Regions from separate parts of the Geodermatophilus sp. SYSU D00698 genome, predicted to be linked through region 1. Evidence: riboswitches for the same ligand, from Rfam matches in the RefSeq annotation. Region 1 holds a riboswitch; each other region holds the start of a gene.
What was found. Region 1 has a riboswitch for cyclic di-AMP ahead of ACI8AB_RS06980 (C40 family peptidase). Riboswitches for the same ligand answer to the same signal wherever they lie in the genome.
Positions count from the first base shown of each region.

Region 2: it holds a riboswitch for cyclic di-AMP, as region 1 does, so the genes downstream of both, ACI8AB_RS10520 (C40 family peptidase) here and ACI8AB_RS06980 (C40 family peptidase) in region 1, are expected to answer to the same signal.
Region 3: it holds a riboswitch for cyclic di-AMP, as region 1 does, so the genes downstream of both, ACI8AB_RS07785 (aggregation-promoting factor C-terminal-like domain-containing protein) here and ACI8AB_RS06980 (C40 family peptidase) in region 1, are expected to answer to the same signal.

Region 1 is NZ_JBJGZD010000005.1:199,896-207,571, forward strand. It holds gene ACI8AB_RS06965 (PGN_0703 family putative restriction endonuclease) at 1-279, shown strand, start outside; gene ACI8AB_RS06970 (DUF222 domain-containing protein) at 281-1,132, opposite strand; gene ACI8AB_RS06975 (carbohydrate kinase family protein) at 1,144-2,061, opposite strand; gene ACI8AB_RS06980 (C40 family peptidase) at 2,120-2,632, opposite strand; cyclic di-AMP (ydaO/yuaA leader) riboswitch at 2,666-2,750, opposite strand; gene ACI8AB_RS06985 (hypothetical protein) at 3,152-3,310, shown strand; gene ACI8AB_RS06990 (PASTA domain-containing protein) at 3,551-4,039, shown strand; gene ACI8AB_RS06995 (hypothetical protein) at 4,162-4,365, shown strand; gene ACI8AB_RS07000 (fumarylacetoacetate hydrolase family protein) at 4,423-5,352, opposite strand; gene ACI8AB_RS07005 (MBL fold metallo-hydrolase) at 5,366-6,295, opposite strand; gene ACI8AB_RS07010 (RtcB family protein) at 6,405-7,568, opposite strand.
Region 2 is NZ_JBJGZD010000009.1:51,660-59,335, forward strand. It holds gene ACI8AB_RS10500 (HelD family protein) at 1-1,086, shown strand, start outside; gene ACI8AB_RS10505 (transglycosylase domain-containing protein) at 1,175-3,676, shown strand; partial or broken gene ACI8AB_RS10510 (YhjD/YihY/BrkB family envelope integrity protein) at 3,703-4,518, opposite strand; gene ACI8AB_RS10515 (hypothetical protein) at 4,573-4,797, opposite strand; cyclic di-AMP (ydaO/yuaA leader) riboswitch at 4,992-5,124, shown strand; gene ACI8AB_RS10520 (C40 family peptidase) at 5,136-6,251, shown strand; gene ACI8AB_RS10525 (hypothetical protein) at 6,224-6,841, opposite strand; gene ACI8AB_RS10530 (DUF3817 domain-containing protein) at 6,944-7,261, shown strand; gene ACI8AB_RS10535 (serine hydrolase domain-containing protein) at 7,277-7,676, shown strand, end outside.
Region 3 is NZ_JBJGZD010000006.1:132,185-139,860, reverse strand. It holds gene ACI8AB_RS07810 (M18 family aminopeptidase) at 1-700, shown strand, start outside; gene ACI8AB_RS07805 (hypothetical protein) at 688-1,110, opposite strand; gene ACI8AB_RS07800 (DUF72 domain-containing protein) at 1,177-1,905, opposite strand; gene ACI8AB_RS07795 (SDR family NAD(P)-dependent oxidoreductase) at 1,922-2,761, opposite strand; gene ACI8AB_RS07790 (class I SAM-dependent methyltransferase) at 2,785-3,444, opposite strand; gene ACI8AB_RS07785 (aggregation-promoting factor C-terminal-like domain-containing protein) at 3,452-4,393, opposite strand; cyclic di-AMP (ydaO/yuaA leader) riboswitch at 4,635-4,795, opposite strand; gene ACI8AB_RS07780 (hypothetical protein) at 4,947-5,843, opposite strand; gene ACI8AB_RS07775 (LLM class flavin-dependent oxidoreductase) at 6,103-7,275, shown strand; gene ACI8AB_RS07770 (FMN reductase) at 7,272-7,676, shown strand, end outside.

The DNA.
Region 1 (7,676 bases):
TACCCGACCCGGCAGCTGCTGCGGAACGTGCTGCTCACCGAGAGCGTGCGCCGCGGCGGTTCCGCGGGTGGTCTGGAGTGGGACGCGGCGGTGACCCTGGTCCTCGCCCGGGACGACGACGAGGGCGCCCGCGAGGTGGTGCGCCGGCTCGACGCCGACCGCGGTGCCCTGCCGACGCGCGTGCTCTTCCGCGGACACGGCGACCTCGCGGACGCCGCGGCGGCGGTGCCGGAGTTCGAGGGCTGGGCAGCGCTCTTCCGCCGCCGCTACCTCCCCTGAGTCAGGCGGCAGGAGAGAGCAGTGGCGCCGGGGTGGTGATCTCGGTGCCGTCGGGGCGCCACGTGCGCCATCGGCCGGCCGGTCGTCGTTCCACCCGGAAGCCGTGGTGGACCTCGGTGTGGTGGCGCTCGCACAGCAGGGCTGCGTTGTCCAGGCTGGTGTCGCCGCCGTCGATCCAGTGGACCAGGTGGTGCACGTCGCACCACCACGTCGGGGCGCCGCAGCCGGTGGACACGCACCCGCCGTCGCGCAGCTCGGCGGCCTTGCGGATGTGGCGGCTCATCAGCCGCTGCTCGCGGCCCAGGTCCAGCGGGGCGCCGTCGGGGCCGAACACCACCCGGGAGACGGCGCCGTCGCAGGCCAGCCAGCGAGTCCGGGCGGCGGAGACGGTGGCGCCGAAGGCCATCCGCCCGGCGTTCGGGTTCCCGGCCGGGTCGACCAGGTCGGCCAGGTCGATGACGACGGCGATCTGCGGCCTGTGGCCGCGCAGCGTGGGCAGCGACCCGTCGGCGTGCTTGGCCAGCGTCAGTGACCGGCCCTCGGTGGGGTCGGGCTCGGGCCCGTAGGGATCGAGGTCGTCGAGGTAGTGCTGCACGACCTGCACGAGGTCGGCGTGCGGCTGCTCGACCGCCACGCCGGTGAGCACCGCGTCGATGACGGCCAGGTCCACCCCGGCGGCCGCGGCGGTGAGGCGTTCGGGGGTCACCGCCTTCGCGGCGACGGCGACCTGCTCGGCGGACACCAGACCGGCGTCGTGGGCCTCGGCGAGGGCGGGCAGGTGGTCCAGCGCCCGGCCGCTGCGCACCAGTCGGGCAGCGGCGGCGTCGGAGAGCCGGCAGTGCCCGCGCAGCACGAACCCCCAGGTCAGGCGCCTGACGATGGCGGCTGACCGCCGACCACACCCGCCACCACAGCAGCTGCCGCGTGGCCGATCCGGACGGCGTCCAGCACGGGCACGCCCGCGCGCCAGCCGGTCAGCAGCCCGGCCGCGAACGCGTCCCCGCAGCCCGTCGTGTCGCGCGGTCCACCCGCGGGCAGCGGCTCCACCGGGACCTCCACCGTGCCCGCCGCCGTGACGACCCGGGTCGGCCGGGCGCCGGCGTGCACCAGCACCAGCGGCGGCGCCCAGGCGGGCAGGGCGCCGTCCAGGCCCAGGGCCGCGGCCTCCGCGGCGTTGCAGCAGAGCACGTCCGGACGCAGCCCGGCGAGCAGCTCGACGTAGCCATCGGCACCGTGCCGCTCGATGCGGGCGGCCGCGGCGACGTCCGCGCTCACCGGCACCCCGAGGTCGTGCGCCGTGCCGGCCGCGGCCCGCACCACGTCGGGGAAGCGCAGCAGGTCGTAGCCGTCGAGGTGGGCGACGGCGGCGCCGGCGAACCACTCCGGCCGGACGTCGGCCGGCTCCAGGCCGCCCTCGCCGCGGTCGGTCAGCACCGTGCGCTCGCCGTCGGGGTGCACGAGCACCGTCGACAGCGGCGCGCGCCCGCGGCGGACCACCGCGAGCTCGACGCCCCTCCGAGCGAGACCGGCCAGCAGCCCGTCGGCCAGCGGGTCGGCGCCGGCCCAGCCCGCGAACCGCGCCGGCGCACCCAGATGGGCCACGCCGGCGGTGACGTTGGCGGGGGCGCCGCCGGCCGTCGTCGTCCGCTCGACCCGCTGCTGGCCGCCGGCCACCAGCGGCGCGGACAGCTCGAGCAGCTGGTCGGCGACGAGCTTGCCCACCGCCACCACCGGCCCGGGGCCGGCGGGCCGCGGCCAGGCGGGATCGCCGGCGGACACCACCCGAGGACGGTTCGGTGCCCCCGGCCGGGCGAGCCGGCCGGGGACACCGTTCCGCGCGTCAGGCGACGCGGCGCGCGCCCACGTACTCCGGCATCGAGTCGAGGCTCACGACGGCCACCGGCTTGCCGGCGGTCGAGGCGTGGACCATCTGGCCGTTGCCGATGTACATGCCCACGTGCGACACGGGGCTGTAGAAGAACACCAGGTCGCCCGGCTGCAGGTCGGCCTTCGCCACCGGGGTGCCGAACGTCGACTGGGCCTTCGAGGTGCGCGGGATCGAGACGCCCGCCGCCTGGTAGCTGTAGCTGGTCAGGCCCGAGCAGTCGAACGAGCTCGGGCCGGTGGCGCCGTACACGTACGGGTCACCGACCTGGGCCAGGGCGGTGTCGACGGCGGCCTGGGCCGCGCCGTTGGGAGCGGCCGCCGGTGCGGCGGCGACCGTCGCGGTACCCCCGTCGCCCGCGGCGGCCGACGCCGGGAGGGGTGAGAGGGCGATGCCGGCTCCGGCGAGGGCCGCGACGGCGATGCCGCGGAACGAGCGACGGGCGGTGGACGTGCGTGCAGTCGTCATCGACGACGGTTCTCCTGTTCTCCGCGACCGCCTACCGGGTTAGCTGACGGGTTCGGGCGGAGGAGTCGCCCGGCGCGACGGCGCGCGCTTCACCCCAGTGCTCACGTGGGTCCCCGGTCCGGGCGCCGGCCGGTTGCCGGCCGCCTGGTTCGGCGTGTCCGGCGGGTGTCACACGGGAGGTGACTGAGGGCCGGCCGGACCGCGACGACGGTAGGGAGGGGTGTTGCAGCGTTCAACCGGATCGCGTCCGCGCCACGCCCGGACGCGAGTCGCGGACTTGACGCGGGCCGCGGATCCGAATCGCCCGTTCCACCAGCGCAGGAGCCGTCCCCTCCGCCGCTCGACCTCCGACACGCAGGCGCCGACACGCCGTGGCGGACGAGAAAGGACGCAGCGGTGCGCCCGCACAGCGCGTCAGCGGCCCACCACGACGGGAGCGGGAAACCCCGGGGATCGCGACGGTTGCGCCGCCCGTTGACGGGGCACCGGAACCAGCAGTCGAGAGGAGGGAGTCCCCCCATGGGCATGATGAGGAACCTGATCGCCTCGGGCGTCGCCGCCAAGGTCGTCCAGGAGCTCCGGAAGCCGCAGAACCAGGCCAAGATCAAGCAGTTCATCCGCGACTTCCAGGCCAAGAACGCGAAGGGCGGCAAGGGTCAGGCCGGTCGCGGCTACTGACCTGCGAGCGCGACCGCGGCCCCCGTTCCTCACCCGGGACGGGGGCCGCGGCGTGTCCGGGGGGACCGGCGGGGCGACCGGGGCACTTCGTGACCGTCCCGCTACGACGCCGTCCCGGATCTCCCGGACGGCGACCGCCGACCGTGTGAGGCTCCTGGCGTTCCTCTCGCGGCACCGGGTCGCAGCCCGGCTGTGGGGCGACCGGCGCACGCGCCGCTCTCGATCTCCACGGGGTGTCCCATGACCCAGCTCGCCTCTGCCGTCCGTCCGCTCCGCCGGCTCGCCGCCGTCCCGGTCCTGCTCTCCGTCGGCGTCCTCGCCTCCGGGTGCGGGAGCGACGAGACCGCGGCGGCGTCGGACGCGTCGACCTCCTCGGCCACCAGTGCGTCGGCCTCCGCGCCGGCTCCCGAGTCGACGCCGGCGCCCGCGCCGGTCCCGTCCACCACCGCCGCCCCGACCACCCCGGCCCCGACCACGCCGGCCGCGCCGGTGGTCGACTTCGCCATGCCGTCGGTGGTCGGGATGACCCTGCAGGACGCCCAGGACCTGATCCAGGCCAACGGCGTCCTCCTCAGCCTGTCCCACGACCTGCTCGGCACCCGCAACCAGGTGCTCGACGCCAACTGGAGGGTCTGCACGCAGAACGTCCCGGCCGGCCAGCGGGTCACCGGCGCGGCGGAGGGGACGATCGACCTCGGCGTCGTGAAGCTCGAGGAGAGCTGCCCCTGACCACCCGTCGCGGGGCGGACGCCGACCGCCCGAGCCGTGTCCGGGGCGCCGGGCCGGGTACCCCGTGCCCCGACCGGGGTGAGCCCAGCCGTCCGGTCGGAGCACGGCTGAGGAGGTCCGCGATGACCCAGGGTCCGCCGAACGGCGGCTCGGACGGCCGCACCGACGACCACGTGCTGCCCGGTGAGCACCCCGACGAGAACGGCGTCGCCGACGACGCTCCCGAGCAGGGACCCCGCGCTGCCCAGGGACCCATGGGCAGCGGGGACCGCCCCGGCTTCCCCGGCGCCGCCGAGGGCACCGGGATGGGCCAGGCGGAGGACTGACCGGCGCGCGCCCGTGCTCCGGCTCCACCGTGGGGCGGAGCACGGGCACGCTCCGCCCTAGGCCCGCGCGGCCGTCGCGGGGGGACCCAGCGGCACCGGGTCGGGGCCGGCGACGATGCGTGCGGTCACCGTGCCGATCCGCTCGACCGTCACCGCGACCTCCACGCCCGGCCGCAGCCACGGGTGCTCCTCCTCGCCGTGCAGCGACCGCAGCTCCAGCAGGCACCCGGTGCCGACCGTGCCGCTGCCGACCACGTCACCGGGCCGCAGCTCGGTGCCCCGCGAGGCGTAGGCGAGCATCTGCCCGAACGACCAGTGGATGTCGGCCCAGCTGCCGCCGCCCTGCTCGACGCCGTCGACCGCGGCCGCCATCCGCAGCGCGTAGCCGGCGCCGGAGCGGTGCGGCTCGAGCTCGTCGGGCGTGACCAGCACCGGGCCGAGCGTCGTCGCGCCGTCCTTGCCCTTGGCCGGGCCGAGGCCGACCTGGGACTCCACGCCCTGCACGTCGCGGGCGCTCCAGTCGACGAACACCGTGTAGCCGGCGATCGCGGCCTCGGCCTGCTCCGGCGTGAGGTCCGACCCGCCCCGGCCGACGACCGCGGCGACCTCCACCTCGTAGTCGAACGCCGCCGAGCCGGGGGAGACAGGCACCGGCTCGCCGGTCCCGCGCACCGCCGCGGGGTTGGTGAAGTAGAAGACCGGCTGCTGGAACCAGACCGGCGAGACCTCCCGGCCGAACGCGGCGGCGGCGTTGCGCGCGTGCTGCTCGAAGGACAGGAAGTCGCGGACCGACGGCGGCCGCGGCACCGGCGCGCGCAGCACCAGCCCGTCCTCCGGCACCACCTCGGCCGGGGTGCGCTCCGCCGCCGCGGCGAGGTCGGGCAGCAGGTCGACCAGCGCGGCGTCGAACCCGTGCACCTCCCCGTCGCGCAGCAGCCCGGCCCGCTCCGCGCCGTCGGACGGCGAGACGTAGGTGACCCAGCGCATCAGCTCTCCTCCCTCACGCCCGGCAGCCGATGGGGCCGCCGTGGAACGCCACCATGTCCGGCCAGATGGCGGTCAGCGGCAGCCGCTCGCCCGGCGGCCGGCCGTCGAGCTCGGCGTAGGCGCGGTGCAGGTTGCCCACCAGCCGCTCGGACTCCTGCCACCCGGCGTAGGGGTTGTCCGCGTGCCGGCGGGCGGTCTCCAGCGGCGACCACCCGGCCGCGTGCCCCTCGCGCGCGGTGGCGTCGACGAAGGCGGCGTAGCCGGCGAGGTCGTCGAGCAGCCGGGGGACCTCGTCGCCGCGGCACACCGGGCCGTGCCCGGGCACCAGCACGTCGGGCTGCAGCGCGCGCAGCGCCTCCACCGCCCGCGGGTAGCGGGCGACGCTGCCCTCCGCGAGGAACGGCTGGCCGCCGGCGAAGGCGACGTCGCCGGCGAAGGCGACCCGCTGCGCCGGCAGCCACACGACGACGTCGCCGCGGGTGTGCGCAGGCCCCACCGCGTGCAGCTCCACCGCCCGCTCGCCGAGGTGCAGGGTCAGCGCGCCGGTGAACGTGAGGTCGGGCGGGCGCACCTCCAGGTGCCCGTAGTCCGGGCCGGTGAGCACCTGCGCGGCCAGCAGCCCGGCGGCGAGCTGGTCCTCCCTCGCGTGCACGTGCCCGACGACCGGGGTGTCGGCGGGGACCAGCCAGTTGCCGAAGGTGTGGTCGCCGTGGTGGTGGGTGTTCACCAGCGCCCGCAGCCGGCCCGGCGCCACCGACCCGACGGCGGCCAGGAGCGCGCGGTTGCGGGCCTCGGTCGAGGTGGTGTCCACCATCAGCCCCGTGCCGTCGTCGCCGGTGACGACGCCGGTGTTGTTGATCATCCAGCTGCCGTCGGGCTGCACGTAGGCGAAGACGCCCGGTGCCACCTCCTGCAGCGCGGCGGCCTCGATCGACGTCGTCACGCCGTCACTCTGCTGGAGCCCAGGTGGCACCGAAAGTCGGCAGGCTCCTCGCCCGGCGTGCTCGTGCTCTGCCCCCGACCGGGGGCAGAGCACGAGCGGGCGCGGGACCTCAGTCGCCCTTGACGTTCACCACCTGGCGCAGCGTGTGCCGGACCTCGACCAGGTCGGCGGCGTCGGCCATGACGACGTCGATGCTCTTGTACGCCTCGGGGTGCTCGTCGAGGAAGGCGTCCGAGCGGCCCCAGGCGATGCCGGTCATCCGCCGGTCGAGGTCGGCCCGGCTGAACCGCTTGCGCGCGGCCGACCGGGAGAACGCCCGCCCGGCACCGTGCGGCGCCGAGGTCAGCGACGCAGCGTCGCCCTTGCCGACGACGACGTAGGACGCCGCGCCCATCGACCCCGGGATGAGCCCCCACTGGCCCCGGCGCGCCGCGATCGCGCCCTTGCGGGACAGCCACACCCGGCGGCCGTAGTGGGTCTCCCGCTCGGTGTAGTTGTGGTGGCACTGGACCACCTGCTCGCGCCGGACCTCCTCGGTCAGGAACCGGGACACCTGGTCGGCGACGCGGTCCATCATCTCCTCGCGGTTGAGCGCGGCGAACCGCTGCGCCCAGTGCAGTGCCTCGATGTACGCGTCGAACTCCGGCTCGCCCTCCTCCAGGTAGGCGAGGTCGCGGTCGGGGACGACGACGCCGCGGGCCCGGGTGCGCTCCTGCGCCACCCGGATGTGCTTCGACGCCAGCTTGTTGCCGACGCCCCGCGAGCCCGAGTGCAGGAACAACCACACCCGGTCGGCCTCGTCGAGGGACACCTCGATGAAGTGGTTGCCCGAGCCGAGCGAGCCCAGCTGCAGCGGCCAGTCGCGCACGACGCCGTCGGCCTGGTCCGCGCCCGGGAGCGCGCGGAGCTCCTCGACCCGCGGCGCGGCCGTGTCGCGGAGCCTGCGGTTGTAGCGGCCGGCCGACAGCGGGATCGCCCGCGAGATCTGCTCGTGCAGCGTGGCCAGGTTGCGGCCGCGGACGTCGTCGCCGGTGAACTGGGTGCGCACGGCCATCATCCCGCAGCCGATGTCCACCCCGACCGCCGCCGGGATGATCGCCCCGTCGGTCGGGATGACCGAGCCGACGGTCGCGCCGAGCCCCAGGTGGGCGTCGGGCATGAGCGCCACGTGCGGGTGGATGAACGGGAGCGAGGCGGTGCGCTCGGCCTGCTCGCGGGTCGCGTCCTCGAGGATCGACGCCCAGCTGAGCAGGCGTCCGCTGATCTCCTCCATCGTCCTTTCTCTTCTCCTGAGCGGGGCCCGGTCCCCGCGGCGTCGTGGTGGGCCGGGGCAGTCAACGCGCTCGGCTCGCGCGCCGCGACCGCATTACCCGGGGACCCC
Region 2 (7,676 bases), on a different contig from region 1:
CGGTACGTCGACGACCTGCGGCGGCGCGGCCGCGTGCCCGACGACCAGCAGCGGCTGCACCACACCGCCGGCCGGGAGCGGCTGGCGCTGCTGCTCGCCGAGGACGCCCGCCGGCAGCAGGAGGAGGCCGGCGGCAGCCCGACCGACGCCGAGACCCGCCGGGCCGCGCGCAGCCCCGAGGTCCGCGCGTTCTGCGACGCCGTCTGGCCCGCCCGCGACCCGGCCGGCCTGGTCCTGGAGCTGCTCGGCGACCCCGCGGTCCTGGCCCGCGCCGCCCGCGGCGTGCTCGGCGACGACGAGCAGGCGCTGCTCCACCGCCCGGCGCCGCGCTCGGTCGGCACCGCGCCGTGGACCGCCGCCGACGCCGTCCTGGTCGACGAGGTGGCCGGGCTGCTCGAGCGGACGGCGGGCTACGGGCACGTCGTCGTCGACGAGGCGCAGGACCTCTCGCCCATGCAGTGCCGCGCGGTGGCCCGCCGGCTGGCCGCCGGCTCGCTCACCGTGCTCGGCGACCTCGCGCAGGCCACCGGCCCGTGGTCGCCGGCCGACTGGGCCCCGACGCTCGCGGACCTGGGCCGCCCGGACACCGCCGTCCGGCCGCTGACCCGCGGCTACCGGGTAGCGGGGGAGGTCCTCGACTACGCCAACCGGCTGCTGCCGGCGATCGCGCCCGGCCTGCCCGCGGCCACCGCCGTGCGCCGGGGCCCCGGTGCGCTCGCCGTCCGCCCGGTCGCCGACCTCGCCGGGCCGCTGGCCGGGGTGGTCGCCGACCTCGCGGCCGGCCCCGGGTCGGTCGGTGTCGTCTGCGCCGACGCCGCGGTCCCCGAGGTGGCGCGGCTGCTGGCCGCCGCGGGCCTGCCGGCGTCGGTGCTCGCCGACGACGGCTCGGCGGCCGGGCGGGTCGCCGTCGTGCCCGCCGCGCTGGCGAAGGGGCTGGAGTTCGACGCCGTCGTGGTGGCCGACCCGGCGGCGATCGTGGCCGCCGAGCCGCGGGGGCTGTCCCGGCTCTACGTCGTGCTCACCCGGGCGGTGAGCACGCTGGTGGTGCTGCACCGCGACGACCTGCCCGCCCTGCTGGAGGGCTGAGCGTCCCCCGACCGCGGGACCGCACGGCGCGGGTCGTTGTGGCCGGACGTGATCTCTGTTGCAGTGTGCGCGCACGGGAGGGAGGCCCATGGACCGGCAGGACAGCCGGGCCGGCACGTTGCTCCGGTTGGCCGCGACGATCGTGGTCGCCGGGGCACTGGTGGCGGGCCTGCTCCTCCCGTGGATCGGGGGTCCCGCGATCGCCGCCCAGCAGTCCACCGGGCTGCTCGGCGACCTGCCCACCGAGTTCACCGACCCCTCGCCGCCGGGGAACACCGTGCTGCTCGCCGCCGACGGCGAGCCGATCACCTACTTCTACGACGAGAACCGCGACCCCGTGGAGCCCGCCGCGATCGCGGACGTCATGAAGGACGCGATGGTGGCCATCGAGGACTCCCGCTTCTACGGCCACCGCGGTCTGGACGTGCAGGGGACGCTGCGCGCGCTGGTCACCAACATCGCCGCCGGCGAGGTGGCCGAGGGCGGCTCGACGCTCACCCAGCAGCTGGTCAAGCAGACGCTGCTGCAGACCGCCGACACCCCCGAGGAGCGGACCGCCGCCACCGAGCAGACGGTGGGCCGCAAGCTGCGCGAGGCGCGCCTGGCCCTGGCGCTGGAGGACCTCTACAGCAAGGACGAGATCCTCACCCGCTACCTCAACACCGTCTACTTCGGCCAGAACGCCTACGGCGTGCAACCGGCCGCCCGCGCCTTCTTCGGCGTCGACGCCGCCGCGCTCACCCTGCCGCAGGCGGCCCTGCTGGCCGGCCTCGTGCAGAGCCCGGTGAACGACGACCCGTTCACCGACCCCGAGGCGGCCACCGCGCGGCGCAACGAGGTGCTGTCCCGGATGGCCGAGCAGGGCCTCGTCCCCGCCGACGAGGCGGCGGCGGCCGCGGCCGCGCCGCTCGGGCTGGCACCCGCACCCGCCCCGCCCCGCGGCTGCGTCCAGGCGAGCGTCGGCCCGTTCGTCTGCGACTTCGTGCAGCGGTACCTGATCCAGGAGCTCGGGCTCAGCCAGGAACAGCTGGACAACGGCGGCTACACCGTGCAGACCACCCTGGACCCCGAGCTGCAGCGCTCCGGCGACGCCGCGGTGCTCGAGACGCTCCCGCGGGAGGACTCGCTGGCCGCGATGTTCACCGCCGTCGAGCCCGGCACCGGCCACCTGCTGGCGATGAGCGTCAACCGGACCTTCGGCTACGACCTCGCCGACCGCACCCAGGAGTCGTTCAACCTCAACGTGGCGCCCAGCCAGGGCTCGGGCTCCACGTACAAGGTCTTCGTCGCCGCCGCGGCCCTGGCCCGGGGCTACTCGTCCTACTACACGCTCACCGCACCCGACCCCTACGTCTCCCGGGTCTACCCCGGCCCGTGCGAGGGCCGGGACACCGACGGCCGGTACTGCGTCCGCAACGCCGGGTCGGGCTACCGCTCGACGCTGGACCTGACGACGGCGCTGTACCAGTCCTCCAACACCTACTTCCTCGCGCTCGAGGACGCCCTGGGCAGCGTCGAGGAGCCGGTGCGCATGGCCGAGGCGGCGGGGCTGTTCCAGTTCAGCCCGCCGGGGCTGGCCCAGCAGATCATCGACGAGAACCGCGGGTCGTTCACCTTCGGCGCCGAGGCGACCAGCCCGCTGGCGCTGGCCAGCGCCTACTCGACGTTCGCCGCCGGCGGCACGCAGTGCGACGTCGTCCCGGTGACCGCCGTCCTCGACCGGAACGGGGAACCGGCGGTCGGCGCCGACGGCGAACCGCTCGCGGTCGGCGACCGGTGCACGCCCGAGGCGATCCCAACGGGCGTGGCCAACACGATGAACCAGATGCTGCGCAAGGACGTCGAGCCGGGGAACCCGGGGCAGACCGGGGCGCGCGCCTACGTCCGCGGCCACCAGATCGCCGGCAAGACCGGTACCTCGCAGGACAACTACTCGGTGGCGTTCGTGGGCTACACGCCCGAGATCACCGCGAGCGTCATGGTCCTCAACCCCAAGCGCAACGAGGACGTCGGCGGCTTCGGTGGCGGCAAGGGCGCCACCATCTGGCACGACGCGATGGAGCCGATCCTCACCGCGCGCGGCAGCGGCGAGTTCCCGCCCGCGGACGAGACCGTGCAGAACGGCAACACCCGCCCGGTGCCCGGCTGCTCCGGCGTCCGGGCCTGCGAGCGGGCCCTCGCCGACGCCGGGTTCACCGCGCGGACGGTGCGCGTCGACAGCGACGAGCCGGCCGGCACCCTCCTGGGCACCAGCCCGCCGCGCGGCGGCCGCGCCGTGCCCGGCCAGCTGGTGTCGATCCTGGTGAGCAACGGCAGCGACTACGTGGAACCGGCGCCCGAGCCCGCGCCCCCCACGGAGCCGGCGCCCGCGCCCCCGACCGGGCCGCCGCCCGCGCCCGGGACGACGCCGCCCGGCACGACCCCGCCGACGTCCCCGCCCCCGCCCCCGGCGCCGGAGCCGCCCCAGACGCCGGAGCCGCCGCCACCGGCCACGGAGCCGCGGACCGCACCGGCCACGCCGCCGCCCCCGCCCGCCGCGCCCGCCACGGAGGCCCCGCCGCCCGGCTCCCCCTGGCGGCCGACGGCCTGACGCCGCCCCAGCCGCGCGTCGAGGGACTGGGTGAGCAGCCACCCGGCCAGCAGGACCAGGTGCAGCAGGAACAGCCACAGGCCGATGGCGACCACCGCCCCGACGACCACCAGGCCGCCGAAGGGCGCGCCGAGGTCCAGGGGGAGCGACAGGAACAGCACGAAGCCCTGCAGGAAGCCGGACAGGCAGGCGGCGGTGAACAGCGCGCCGCTGACCAGCGCGCCCCACCGGCGCCGGCCGCCGGCCACCACGCCGTAGCCCCAGAGGATGGGCACGGTCAGCACGAACAGCACCGAGTAGTAGCCGACGGCGAACCGCCCGATCACGGGCCCGGCGCCGTCCTCGCGGGCCAGGTCGGCCATGGCCGTGGCGGCCAGCAGCAGCGGGTACAGCAGCAGGGGCGTCACCACGACCAGGGGCAGGGTGAGCAGCCGGCCGCGCCAGCCGGTGAGGTTCTCCCGCCGCTGGCTGAACCGCATCAGCGCCCGCCGCAGCCCCTCGCCGTACAGCGACAGCGGCAGCAGCGCCAGCGCGAACCCCAGCAGGTCCAGCCGGACGCCGGCGTCGACCAGCCGGGCCACCGCGTCCGGCGCGCCCAGTGACTCCGGCAGCAGCTCGGTCAGCCGCTCGCTGCGCGCGCGGACCTCCCCGGCCGAGGTGGCCAGCGCGGTCAGCCGGACGGAGACCAGCACCAGCGGCACCACCGCGATGCCGGCGTAGAAGGTCAGGCCCGCGCCGATCAGCGCGAGGTCACGGCCGCGCAGCAGGCGCCGGGCACCGGCCAGCAGGGCGCGCGTCTCGACCCGCAACCGGGTCGCCGTCCACCTGCGTGCCGGGCTCACCCGCCCATGCCACCAGTCCCGGCGGCCCGGCGCCCGCCGGGGACCGGACGGCGCTCAGTCGTCGGTGCTCGCGTCGTCGGTGGTGGGGGCGTCGTTGCCCGGGTTCTGGCCGGTCTCCTGGCAACTGGCGTCGTTCTCGTTGCTGGCGTTGCCGCCGGCGGAGTCGCAGTTGGTCGGGCCGCGGGAGAAGTCGGTGTTGTCGCCGCAGGCGACCAGGGAGCCGAACAGGGCGAGCACGACGAGCGGCCGGGCCAGGCGCATCCGCGTGGAAGAGGACATGCAGCAATCGGTACACGTCCCCACGGCCGCGCAAACCGGCGGGGGTCGGGAACCTCCCGGAGTCGCCTGGTGACCGTTCGTGACCGATGTAATTACACCGGGGTGATTGTCACACGCCGGTCACGGACCTTACGCTGAGTGTGTCCAACGGGGCGCTCCGTCACCAGTCCGGGTGACACCCCGTGGACGCCGTCGAGCCGGTCCTCCCGCAGCGGAGACCGGGCCGGGGACCCATCGCAGTCCTGGGGTGTAGCGCGTGTCCGCACGCGCCGGGCGACTCCACGCCCGAACCCGTCAGCTAACCCGGTAGGCGGCCTGGGAGAAGGAGAGACCGCCGCGTGGCGTCCCTGCGCACGTCCGTCCCCGGCACGCCCGCGACCGGCCGCGGCCGCCGCGCCGCCCTCGCGCTCGTCGGCGCCCTCGGCATCGGTCTCGGGCTGGGGGCCGTCCCGGTGCCGGCCGGGGCGGAGGAGCCGACGTCGGCCGCCGAGGCCGCGCAGCTGGTCGCCGCCCGGGGCCACGAGCTCGAGGCCGTCACCGAGCAGTTCAACGAGGCCCGCGAGGCGCTCGCCGCCCAGCAGGCCGCCGCCGGCGCCGCCGCCGCGCAGCTGGCCGCCGCCCAGGCCGCCGTGGACACCGCGCGGCAGCAGGTGATCGGGATCGCCCGGTCGGCCTACACCGGCGACAGCATGGGCTCGCTGCAGGCGCTCATGACCAGCGAGGACGCCGACGAGTTCGTCAACCGCGTCACCCTGCTGCAGGGCGTCGCCGGTTACCAGGGCGAGCTGCTCGGCCAGGCCGCGGCCGCCACCGAGACCGCCACCGCCGCGCAGGCCGCCGCCGCCGAGGCCGCCGCCGAGGCGCAGCGCCAGTACGACGCCGTCGCCGCCCAGCAAGCCGACCTCGAGGCGCAGATCGCCGCCTACCAGGCCGACTACGCCCGGCTGAGCGCCGAGGAGCGGCGCGCCGCCCTCGAGGCCGCCGCCGCGGCGCACGCCGCCGAGGACTCCCGCGCCAGCCGCGACGAGGAGCGCGAGGACACCGCGTCGTCCTCCGCGTCCTCCTCCGCCGAGGAGCCGGCCGCGGCGGCCGCGCCGGCCAGCGGCGTCGCCGGGACCGTCGTCGCCACCGCCATGGCCCAGCGCGGCAAGCCCTACGTGTGGGCGGCCGCCGGCCCGAGCTCGTTCGACTGCTCCGGCCTCACCCAGTACGCCTTCCGCGCCGCGGGGATCAGCCTCCCGCACTCCAGCAGGATGCAGTCGACGATGGGCACCGCGGTCTCCCGCGCGAACCTGCAGCCCGGTGACCTGGTCTTCTTCTACAGCCCGGTGAGCCACGTGGGCATCTACATCGGCAACGGCCAGATGGTGCACGCGCCGACGTCGGGCGACGTCGTCAAGGTCGCCAGCATCGACGCGATGGGCGGCTACGCCGGCGCCCGCCGCGTCGGCTGACGCGCAGCGTCAGCCGACGGAGCCCCGGCAGCCCCTCCTCGGGTGCCGGGACTCCGTCCCGCCCGCACCTGCTGCAGCAGGCCCCAGACGAAGGCCGCCGTCGCGCCCGACGGCAGCCGCACCTCCCAGCGGGTGACGACCCGCGGGTCCACCTCCTGCGCGCCGGGCAGGCCGCTCACGTCGGCCACCACGTGCTCCCACACCCGCAGCCGCCCGTCGGCCGCCGGCGGGACCGGGGAGCCCGGCGCCCGCACCAGGTGCTCGTGCAGCACGCTGCCGCCGGGGGCCGACAGCACCTCCCAGCGCAGGTGCGGCCACAGCGGCAACGGCCAGCGCCGGGCCTCGAGGGCCAGGTCGCCGAACCGGCGGTCCTCCACCTCCGCGGCCGGCCCGAGGACGGCGGTGCGCAGCGCCAGGCCGCGCGGTGCCCGCCGGGCGTGGTGCAGCGCCTGCCATCGGGTGTGCGCCGCGTGCGCCTCGGCTCGGGTCGCGCCCAGCCGGGGCAGCGCCGCGGCCACCAGGTCCGGCCGCAGGTCGGCCATCCGGCGCAGCAGGACCAGGCAGAACTCCCGCCGCGCCAGACCCCGCACGGCCCGACCCTGCCACGCACCTCACACCCCGCGACCGGGACGCCGGCGCCCGCTGCCGCGTTGACCCTCCGGAACCACCCCCGACCCGAGGACCGCGCACCGATGAACCCCCGCACCGTCGCCCTGGCCTTCCGCGTCGTCGCCGTCGCCGAGGCCCTCTCCTGGCTCGGCCTGCTGGCCGGCATGTACGTCAAGTACGTGCCGGGGACCTCGGAGGTCGGCGTCCAGGTGTTCGGGCCGGTCCACGGCGCGGTGTTCATCGCCTACGTGGTCGTGGCGCTGGTCGCCGCGCGGGTGCTCGGCTGGTCCCGGTGGACGACGCTGCTCGCGCTGGCCGCCTCGATCCCGCCGCTGGTCACCGTGGTGTTCGAGCGCTGGGCCGGGCGCACCGGGCGGCTGGCGGCGCCCGTCCGCGCCTGACCTACCGTTCCGGTCATGCCGGAGCCCGTGCTGCCCTCGACCGCCCGCACCCTGCTGGCCCGCACCGCCCGGGTGCAGCGCGAGGGGCGGGCGCCCAGCCTGGTCGCCGGGGTGGTCCGGGACGGCGGGCTGGCCTGGTCGGCCGGCCGCGGCGACGTCGCCGAGCCGCACACCGACGTCCAGTACCGGCTCGGCTCCATCAGCAAGACCGTCACCGCCGTCGCGGCCATGCGGCTGCGCGACGAGGGGCGGCTGGCGCTGGACGACCCGCTGGACCGGCACGTGCCCGGCACGCCGTTCGGCGACCGGTCGGTCGGCCAGCTGCTCTCGCACCTGGCCGGCGCCGCCGCGGAGAGCCCGGGCGGCTGGTGGGAGCGGGTGCCCGGCGGCCCGCTGGCCGACCTGCGGCTGTCCG
Region 3 (7,676 bases), on a different contig from region 1:
CGTCGGGGGATCGCCGGGCGACGTCGTCGGGCACGACCTGGTGCTGGCCGACACCCAGCCCGCGGCCCCCGCCGGCGCGGACGGCACGTGGGTCGCGGCGCCGCGGCTGGACAACCTGGCCAGCTGCCACGCCGGCGTGACGGCGCTGGTCGGCGCGGCACCCGGCGAGCGCACCCAGGTGCTGGTCGCCAACGACCACGAGGAGGTGGGCAGCGGCTCGATGTCGGGGGCGCGCGGCAGCTTCCTGGAGGACGTCGTCCGCCGGCTGGTCGCCGTCACCGACCCCGCGGACCCGCAGGCGCTGCCCCGGACGCTCGCGCGGTCCCGGCTGGTCTCGGCGGACACGGCGCACGCCGTCCACCCGACCCGGTACGACCGGCACGAGCCCGCCCACACCCCGCAGCTCGGCGGCGGCCCGGTGCTGAAGGTGAACGCCAACCAGGCCTACGCCACCGACGCGGCCGGCAGCGGCTGGTTCGCCGAGCGGTGCGCCGAGGCGGGCGTGCCGGTGCAGTACTTCGTCTCCCGCGCCGACCTGCCCTGCGGCTCGACGATCGGCCCGCTGACCGCCACCCGGCTGGGCGTGGCGACCGTCGACGTCGGCGCGCCGATGCTGGCCATGCACTCCTGCCGCGAGCTCGCCTCCGCGCTCGACGTGCCGCTGGTGGTGGCCGCGCTGACCGCCTGCTACGAGGACTGAGCGGGCGGCGGTTCCTGGCCGGTGGGCCGGTCGGCCGGCCGGTCCGACGGGGAGCGGCGGAGGACGTCGGCGAAGGACTCCTCCAGCCGCGCCCAGGTGCCGCTCCACTCGACGAGCGGCTCGAGGATCCGCTCGAAGACCGCCAGCTGCTCGTCGAAGGCCTGCAACTGGCCCACCAGACCCTCGACGAGCTGCCGCTGCGCCCGCACCGACGACGCGATCGACCGCACCTGCGCCGCCGACATCGCCCCGGGCGGCGAGGGCAGCCGCGGCAGCGACAGCCCCGACGGGACGGCGCCGGCGGCCAGCCGGGTGGCCCGGTCGGTGAAGCCGCGCAGCTGCGCCACGAACTCCTCGACCGACCGCGCCACCAGCCCGCCGTCGCGGGGCCTGTCCTCGGACTCGCTCACGCGCACCTCCCCCGGCCCGCCCGCCCCGGTGGGCGGGAACCGGACCCAGTCTCGCGGCTGCGGACCTCAGCCGCCGGTCAGCGCGCGCAGGGTCTCCGCGTTCCGGACCGCGTGGCCGTACCCGTCGTTGTTGAAGTACGCGTAGACGTCGCGCCCCTGCCCGGCCCACTCGCCGATCCGGTCGGCCCACCAGCGCAGGTCGGCGTCGGGGTAGGAGCCGGCGTACAGGTGCGCGGCGTCGGGCCCGTGCAGCCGGACGTAGACGAACGGCGCCGTCGCGCGCAGCACGCACGGCAGGCCGGCGCCGCTCATCACACAGTAGGCGGCGCCGTGCCGCTCGAGCAGCGCGAACACGCCGTCGTCGTGCCAGCTGGGGTGCCGGAACTCCACGGCCACCCGCATCCAGTCCGGCAGCAGGCCGAGGAAGTGGTCGAGCCGGGCGTCGTCGCGGGCGGCGGCCGGGTGCAGCTGGACCAGCAGCACCGCCCGCCGGGGCCCCAGCTCGTGCCAGGCCGCGGTCATCCGCTCGACCCAGGCCTCCGGGGCGTACAGCCGCTTGGCGTGGGTCAGCCCGCGCGGGGCCTTGACCGACAGCCGGAAGCCCTCGGGCAGGCGCTGCCGCCACCCGGCGAAGGTCGCGGTGCGCGGCCAGCGGTAGAAGCTGGCGTTGAGCTCGACGGTGCCGAACCGGCGGACGTAGTGGGCCAGCCGGTCGCGGGACGGCGTCCCCGGCGGGTACAGGACGTCCTCCCAGTGGTCGTAGCTCCAGCCCGACGTGCCGACGTGGACGGCCACCGGCGCCCCTGCGCGGTCAGGCCCGGCGCAGGGCGGCCAGGCGGGTGGCGGCGGCGAGCACCCTCCCGTACGAGCCGGGCGCCAGGCGCACCAGGACGTCCGGGACGACGGCGCTGGCGCCGATGAGCAGCCGCGGCCGGCGCCGCTCCACCGCGTCGACGATCCGCTGCGCGGCGCGGCCGGCCGGGTACCGCAGCAGCCTGGCGAACTCCCGCTTGCCCCGCTCGGCCTCCGCCGGGTCCGCGCCACTGGCGACACGGGCGGTCTCGGCGATGCGGGTCGCGATGCCACCGGGGTGCACGCTGGTCACGCCGACGCCGTCCTCGGCCAGCTCGTGCCGCAGCGCCTCGGTGAACCCGCGGACGGCGAACTTGCTCGACGCGTACGCCGCCTGCCCGGCCGGCGCCATGAGCCCGAACAGGCTGGAGACGTTCACCAGGTGCGACCCGGGGTGCGCCTGGAGCGTCGGCAGCAGCGCGTGGGTGAGCCGGACGGTGGCGCGGAAGTTGACGTCCACGACCCACTCGAACTCCTCGAGGGTCACCTGGTCGAACCGCCCGCCCAGCGCGACGCCGGCGTTGTTGACCAGCAGCGTCGTCCCCGGGTGGTCCGCGACGACCCGGTCGGCGGCCGCGCGCAGCTGCCCGGCGTCGGCGAGGTCGGCGACGACGGTGGCCACCGACTGGCCCGGGGAGGCCGCACGCACCGCCGCCGCGACGCCCTCGAGCCGCTCGGCGTCGCGGTCGAGCAGCACGAGGTCGTTGCCGCGGGCGGCCAGCCGCGGGGCGAGCGCGGCGCCGATGCCGCTGGCCGCCCCGGTGACGACGGCGGTACCGGTGAAGGCGTAGGGGCGCACGCGGCGACCGTATCCGGCGGCGCTCAGGGCAGCCGCCACACCGTCGTCCGGCGCAGCCCGGGCCCCTCCGTCTCGGGGACCTCGTACACCGCGGCCGACTCCAGCCGCTCGTGCGGGAGGTACGGGCGGCCGGGGTCGCCGACGAGCACCTCGCAGCCGCGGGCCCGCGCCCGGTCGAGGAAGGGCAGCACCCGCCCGGTCATCTCCCGGTCGTAGCAGACGTCCCCGGCGACGACGACGTCGACGGCGGGCGGCTCGCGGTCCAGCACGTCGCCGGTGACGCTGATGCCCGCGACGCCGTTGAGGCCGGCGTTGACGCCGACCGCCGTCCGGGAGAACGGGTCGACGTCGCTGGCCAGCACCCACCGGGCACCGGCGAGGACGGCGGCGACGGCCACCAGGCCGCTGCCCGACCCGAGGTCGAGCACCGTGCGGCCGCCGACGGTGGCGGGCTCGTCGAGCAGGTGGCGGGCCAGCGCCTGCCCGCCGGGCCAGGCGGCGGCCCAGAACGGCGGCTCCTCGCCCGCCCCGCCGGCCGCGGTCTCCATCGCCTCCCACAGGGCGACGACGTCGTCGGCGACGTGCAGCCGCACCTCGGGGACGAGCGAGGGCCGGCGCACCTGGGTGTGCGCGCGGACGAACCCCGCTGGCACCACCCGGGTGGCCGGCCCTCGATGAATCACGTGTCGATCAGTACCAGCCGGTGGCCTGGCTGTGCGCCCAGGCGTCGCACGGCGAGCCGTAGCGCTCCTCGATGTAGATCAGGCCGGCGTCGATCTGGCGGTAGCCGTCGGAGGTCTTGGCGATCCCGGTGCTGGCCCAGGTGGAGTCCAGGAACTGCGGGATGCCGTAGGCGGTGCTGGTGGGGTTCTGGGCGTTGGGGTTCCAGCCGCTCTCCTTGCCCCACAGCTTCTCCAGGCAGGAGAACTGCTCGCCGCTGCCGACCTTGCTCAGCGCGTAGTCCTTGAAGGAGCCGGAGGGCGCGGCGGGGGCGGCCTCCTCGGCGGCCTGCTCCTCGGCGGCCTGCTCCGCGGCGGCCTGCTCCGCGGCGGCGGCCTCGGCGGCGGCCTGCGCCTCGGCGGCCTGGCGGGCGGCCTCCTGCTCCGCGGCGACGCGGGCGGCCTCCTGCTCGGCGGCGACGCGGGCGGCCTCGGCCTCGGCGGCCTGGCGGTCGCGCTCGGCCTGCTCGGCGGCGAGCTGCGCGTGGGCGGCACCGGCCTCCTGCGCGCTGCGCTCGGCGCGCGAGGCGGCGATGTCGGCCAGCGACGTCAGGTCGGGGGCGGTCGCGGCCTGCTGCTGCGGGATGCCCAGCTCGTCGGCGACGCTGACCGCGGTGCCGGCGGTGTCGGTGCCGGCGGAGGCGGCGGGGCCGCTGGTGGAGACGACGCCGACGATCAGCGCGCCGGCGGCGGCGGCGCCGAGCAGGAGGGCCGGGCGGCGCGGGCCCAGCGGCGGGCTGCCGCGGCGGAACAGGCGCCGGCGGGCGGGGGCCTCGGCGGCGTCCGCGACCGCGGGCAGCTCGCGGGTGGCGGTGCCGGCCGTGGTCTCGGCGGCGGTGTCGGGGGTGTCGGCGGTGGCGAGCTCGACGGTCGCGGGGGCGTCGGCAGGCGTGTTCGGGACGTGGCGGGACATGAGGGGGTGAGGGCTCCGAGGGAGAGTGCGCGCGGCAGCGGGCCCGGAGGCGGACCTCGGGCATGCGCGTGCGGCGCGGGGCTACGGGTGTCGCGGACTACGGGGTCCCCGGCGACGTCGTCGCAGGGAGCGGCAGGGCAGGGGCGGCCGGCGTCAGGCGGACGCGGGAGCGCGGTGTGCGCGCGGGCAGCTGCACCTGCGGGCCGCTTCGGCCCGGAGGCGGGGCATGCGGGGACTCTCCGTTTCTTCCGTGAGCCGCCTACCGAGTTAGCTGACGGGTTCGGGCGGGAAGCAGCCCTACGCGCGCCGGGCCGGAGCTCGGCGGGCGCGATTCACCCCAGTACTGCGGTGGGTCCCCGGCTCGCGTCCACGGGCGCGGACACGACTCGGCGGCGTCCGGCCGGGCTCCCCAGGACGGGGACCTGACGACCAGCCGGACGCCAGCCACCGTACGGTCGTTACCGGTTCGTGACAACCGCCGGGGCCGGAGGTGCGGCCGTGACGGGTGGGGCGGACCCCCTCGTCCCGGAACCCGCCCCCGCGTCGCCGCTGGTCAGGAGGCCGCGGCCACCTCGGGCCGGCCGGGCCCGTGCAGCGGTGTCACGTCGGACACGTCCGTCCCGGACGACGCCGGACGCGACTCCGCCCGGAGTCCACCGGCGGAGTCCTCCAGACGGGCCAGCCCCCGCTTGTCGCCCAGGGCGGGGACGTCGTCGGGCACGACGCCGGTGACGACGGCGAGCGCCTCGTCCAACTGCCCGGTCAGCAGGCGCAGCCAGTCGCGCGCCCGGTCGCGCTCGTCGCGCAGGGGCTCGAGCTCGGCCTCGACGGCGTGCCGGCGCTCGAGCGCCTCGGCGTCGGCCCGCGCCCGTGCCGCGGCGGCCTCGCGGTCCCGCCGCTCGCGCTCCGCGGCGGCCGCCTCCTCCAGCCGGGCCGCCTCGCGGCGCGCGGCCTCGAGGACGGCGGCGGCCTCGCTGCGGGTCTGCTCGCGGGCGGCGAGCACCGCCTCGCGCATCTCGGCCACCCCGGACAGCCGGGCCTGCGCCTCGGCGAGCGCCTCGGCGCGGATCCGCCCGGCCTCCTCCTCGGCGGCGGCGGTCAGCGCGGCGGCCTCCTCCTCGGCCCGCCGCACGATCGCCGCCGCGTCCTCGGGGCCGGGCAGGCTCTGCCGCTCGCGGACCAGCTGGGCCAGCCGCCGGCGGGCGTTCTGCAACTCGGCCGAGGCGGCGGCGTAGCGGCTGAGCAGGTGCTCGTTCTCCCGGCGCAGGACCAGGAGCTCGGTCTCGGCCCAGGCGACGTAGTCGTCGACCTGCACGCGGTCGTAGCCGCGGACCGCCCCGGTGAACACCGGTCCGGTGCCCAGCAGGCCGTCGAGCCCACGTCCCGGAGGCGGCTCCGCGGTGCCGTCCCCGGTCCCGTCGGGAGCAGCTCCCCGTCCCCGCAGCGACATCCCGGTTCCCCCTCGGTGCGCCGTCCGATCCGGCCCCCCACCGGCGTGCCGGTCGGGGGTGATCACAGAGTTCCACCCGCCGCGTGCGGCCGGACGGGTCGACACGGACGCGTGCGGGGCGTCCGGACCGGTCGCGCCCGGACGTGCCGGGCCGGTCACCGAGCGCGGTCGAGAGGTCTCAGTACGGTCACGGAGGCGTCGGGAATGCCCGGCGGGGGCGGGTCGTTGGGCCGGGTACAGTAGTTGCACTCTCAACCACATGGAGCGCGAGATGCAGTTCGGGGTCTTCACGGTCAGCGACGTCACGACCGACCCGACGACGGGGCGGACGCCGAGCGAGGCGGAGCGGATCAAGGCCGTCGTCACCATCGCGAAGAAGGCCGAGGAGGTGGGCCTCGACGTCTTCGCGCTCGGTGAGCACCACAACCCGCCGTTCTTCTCGTCCTCCCCCACGACCACGCTGGCCTACGTCGCGGCGCAGACCTCCCGGCTGCAGCTGTCGACGTCGACCACGCTGATCACCACCAACGACCCGGTGAAGATCGCCGAGGACTACGCGATGCTGCAGCACCTCGCGGACGGCCGCGTCGACCTGATGATGGGCCGCGGCAACACCGGCCCGGTCTACCCGTGGTTCGGCCAGGACATCCGCAACGGCATCCCGCTGGCGGTGGAGAACTACGCGCTGCTGCGCCGGCTGTGGGACGAGGAGGTCGTGGACTGGCAGGGCCGGTTCCGCACCCCGCTGCAGGGCTTCACCTCCACCCCGCGGCCGCTGGACGGCGTCCCGCCGTTCGTGTGGCACGGCTCGATCCGCTCGCCGCAGATCGCCGAGCAGGCCGCCTACTACGGCGACGGCTTCTTCCACAACCACATCTTCTGGCCGAAGGAGCACACCCAGCGGATGGTGGAGTTCTACCGGTCCCGGTTCGAGCACCACGGCCACGGCGCCGCCGACCAGGCGATCGTCGGCCTCGGCGGGCAGGTGTTCATGCGGAGGAACAGCCAGGACGCCGTCGCCGAGTTCCGGCCCTACTTCGACGACGCGCCGGTCTACGGGCACGGGCCCTCGCTCGAGGACTTCTCCCGGGAGACGCCGCTGACGGTGGGCAGCCCGCAGCAGGTCGTCGAGCGCACCCTCGGCTTCCGCGACTACGTCGGCGACTACCAGCGGCAGCTGTTCCTGATCGACCACGCCGGCCTGCCGCTCAAGACCGTGCTCGAGCAGCTGGACCTGCTCGGCGAGGAGGTCGTGCCGGTGCTGCGCCGCGAGTTCGCCGCGCTCAAGCCGGCGCACGTGCCCGACGCCCCGACCCACGCCGCCCGGGTGGCGGCGCGCGGCGGCGCGCAGGACTCCACGGTGTACGCCGCGGGTGACGACGTCACCGGCCGTGCCGACGACGGGGCCCGCGAGGAGGTGTCCGTCCGATGACCACCCGCACCCTGGCCGTCGTCAGCGCGGGGCTCGGCGTCCCGTCGTCGACCCGGCTGCTGGCCGACCGGCTCGCGGCGGCGACCGTCGCCGCGCTGCGCGAGCGCGGCGAGGACGCCACCGTCGAGGTCGTCGAGCTGCGCGAGCACGCCCGCGACGTCGCGGACGCGCTCGTCACCGGCTTCCCCAACGCCGCGCTGCGCGCGGCGGTCGCGACGGTGACCGGCGCGGACGCGGTCATCGCGGTCACGCCGGTGTTCACCGCCTCCTACAGCGGCCTGTTCAAGTCCTTCGTCGACGTGCTGGACAAGGACGCGCTCACCGGCACGCCGGTGCTGCTCGCGGCGACCGCCGGCACCGCCCGGCACTCGCTGGTGCTCGAGCACGCCGTGCGGCCGCTG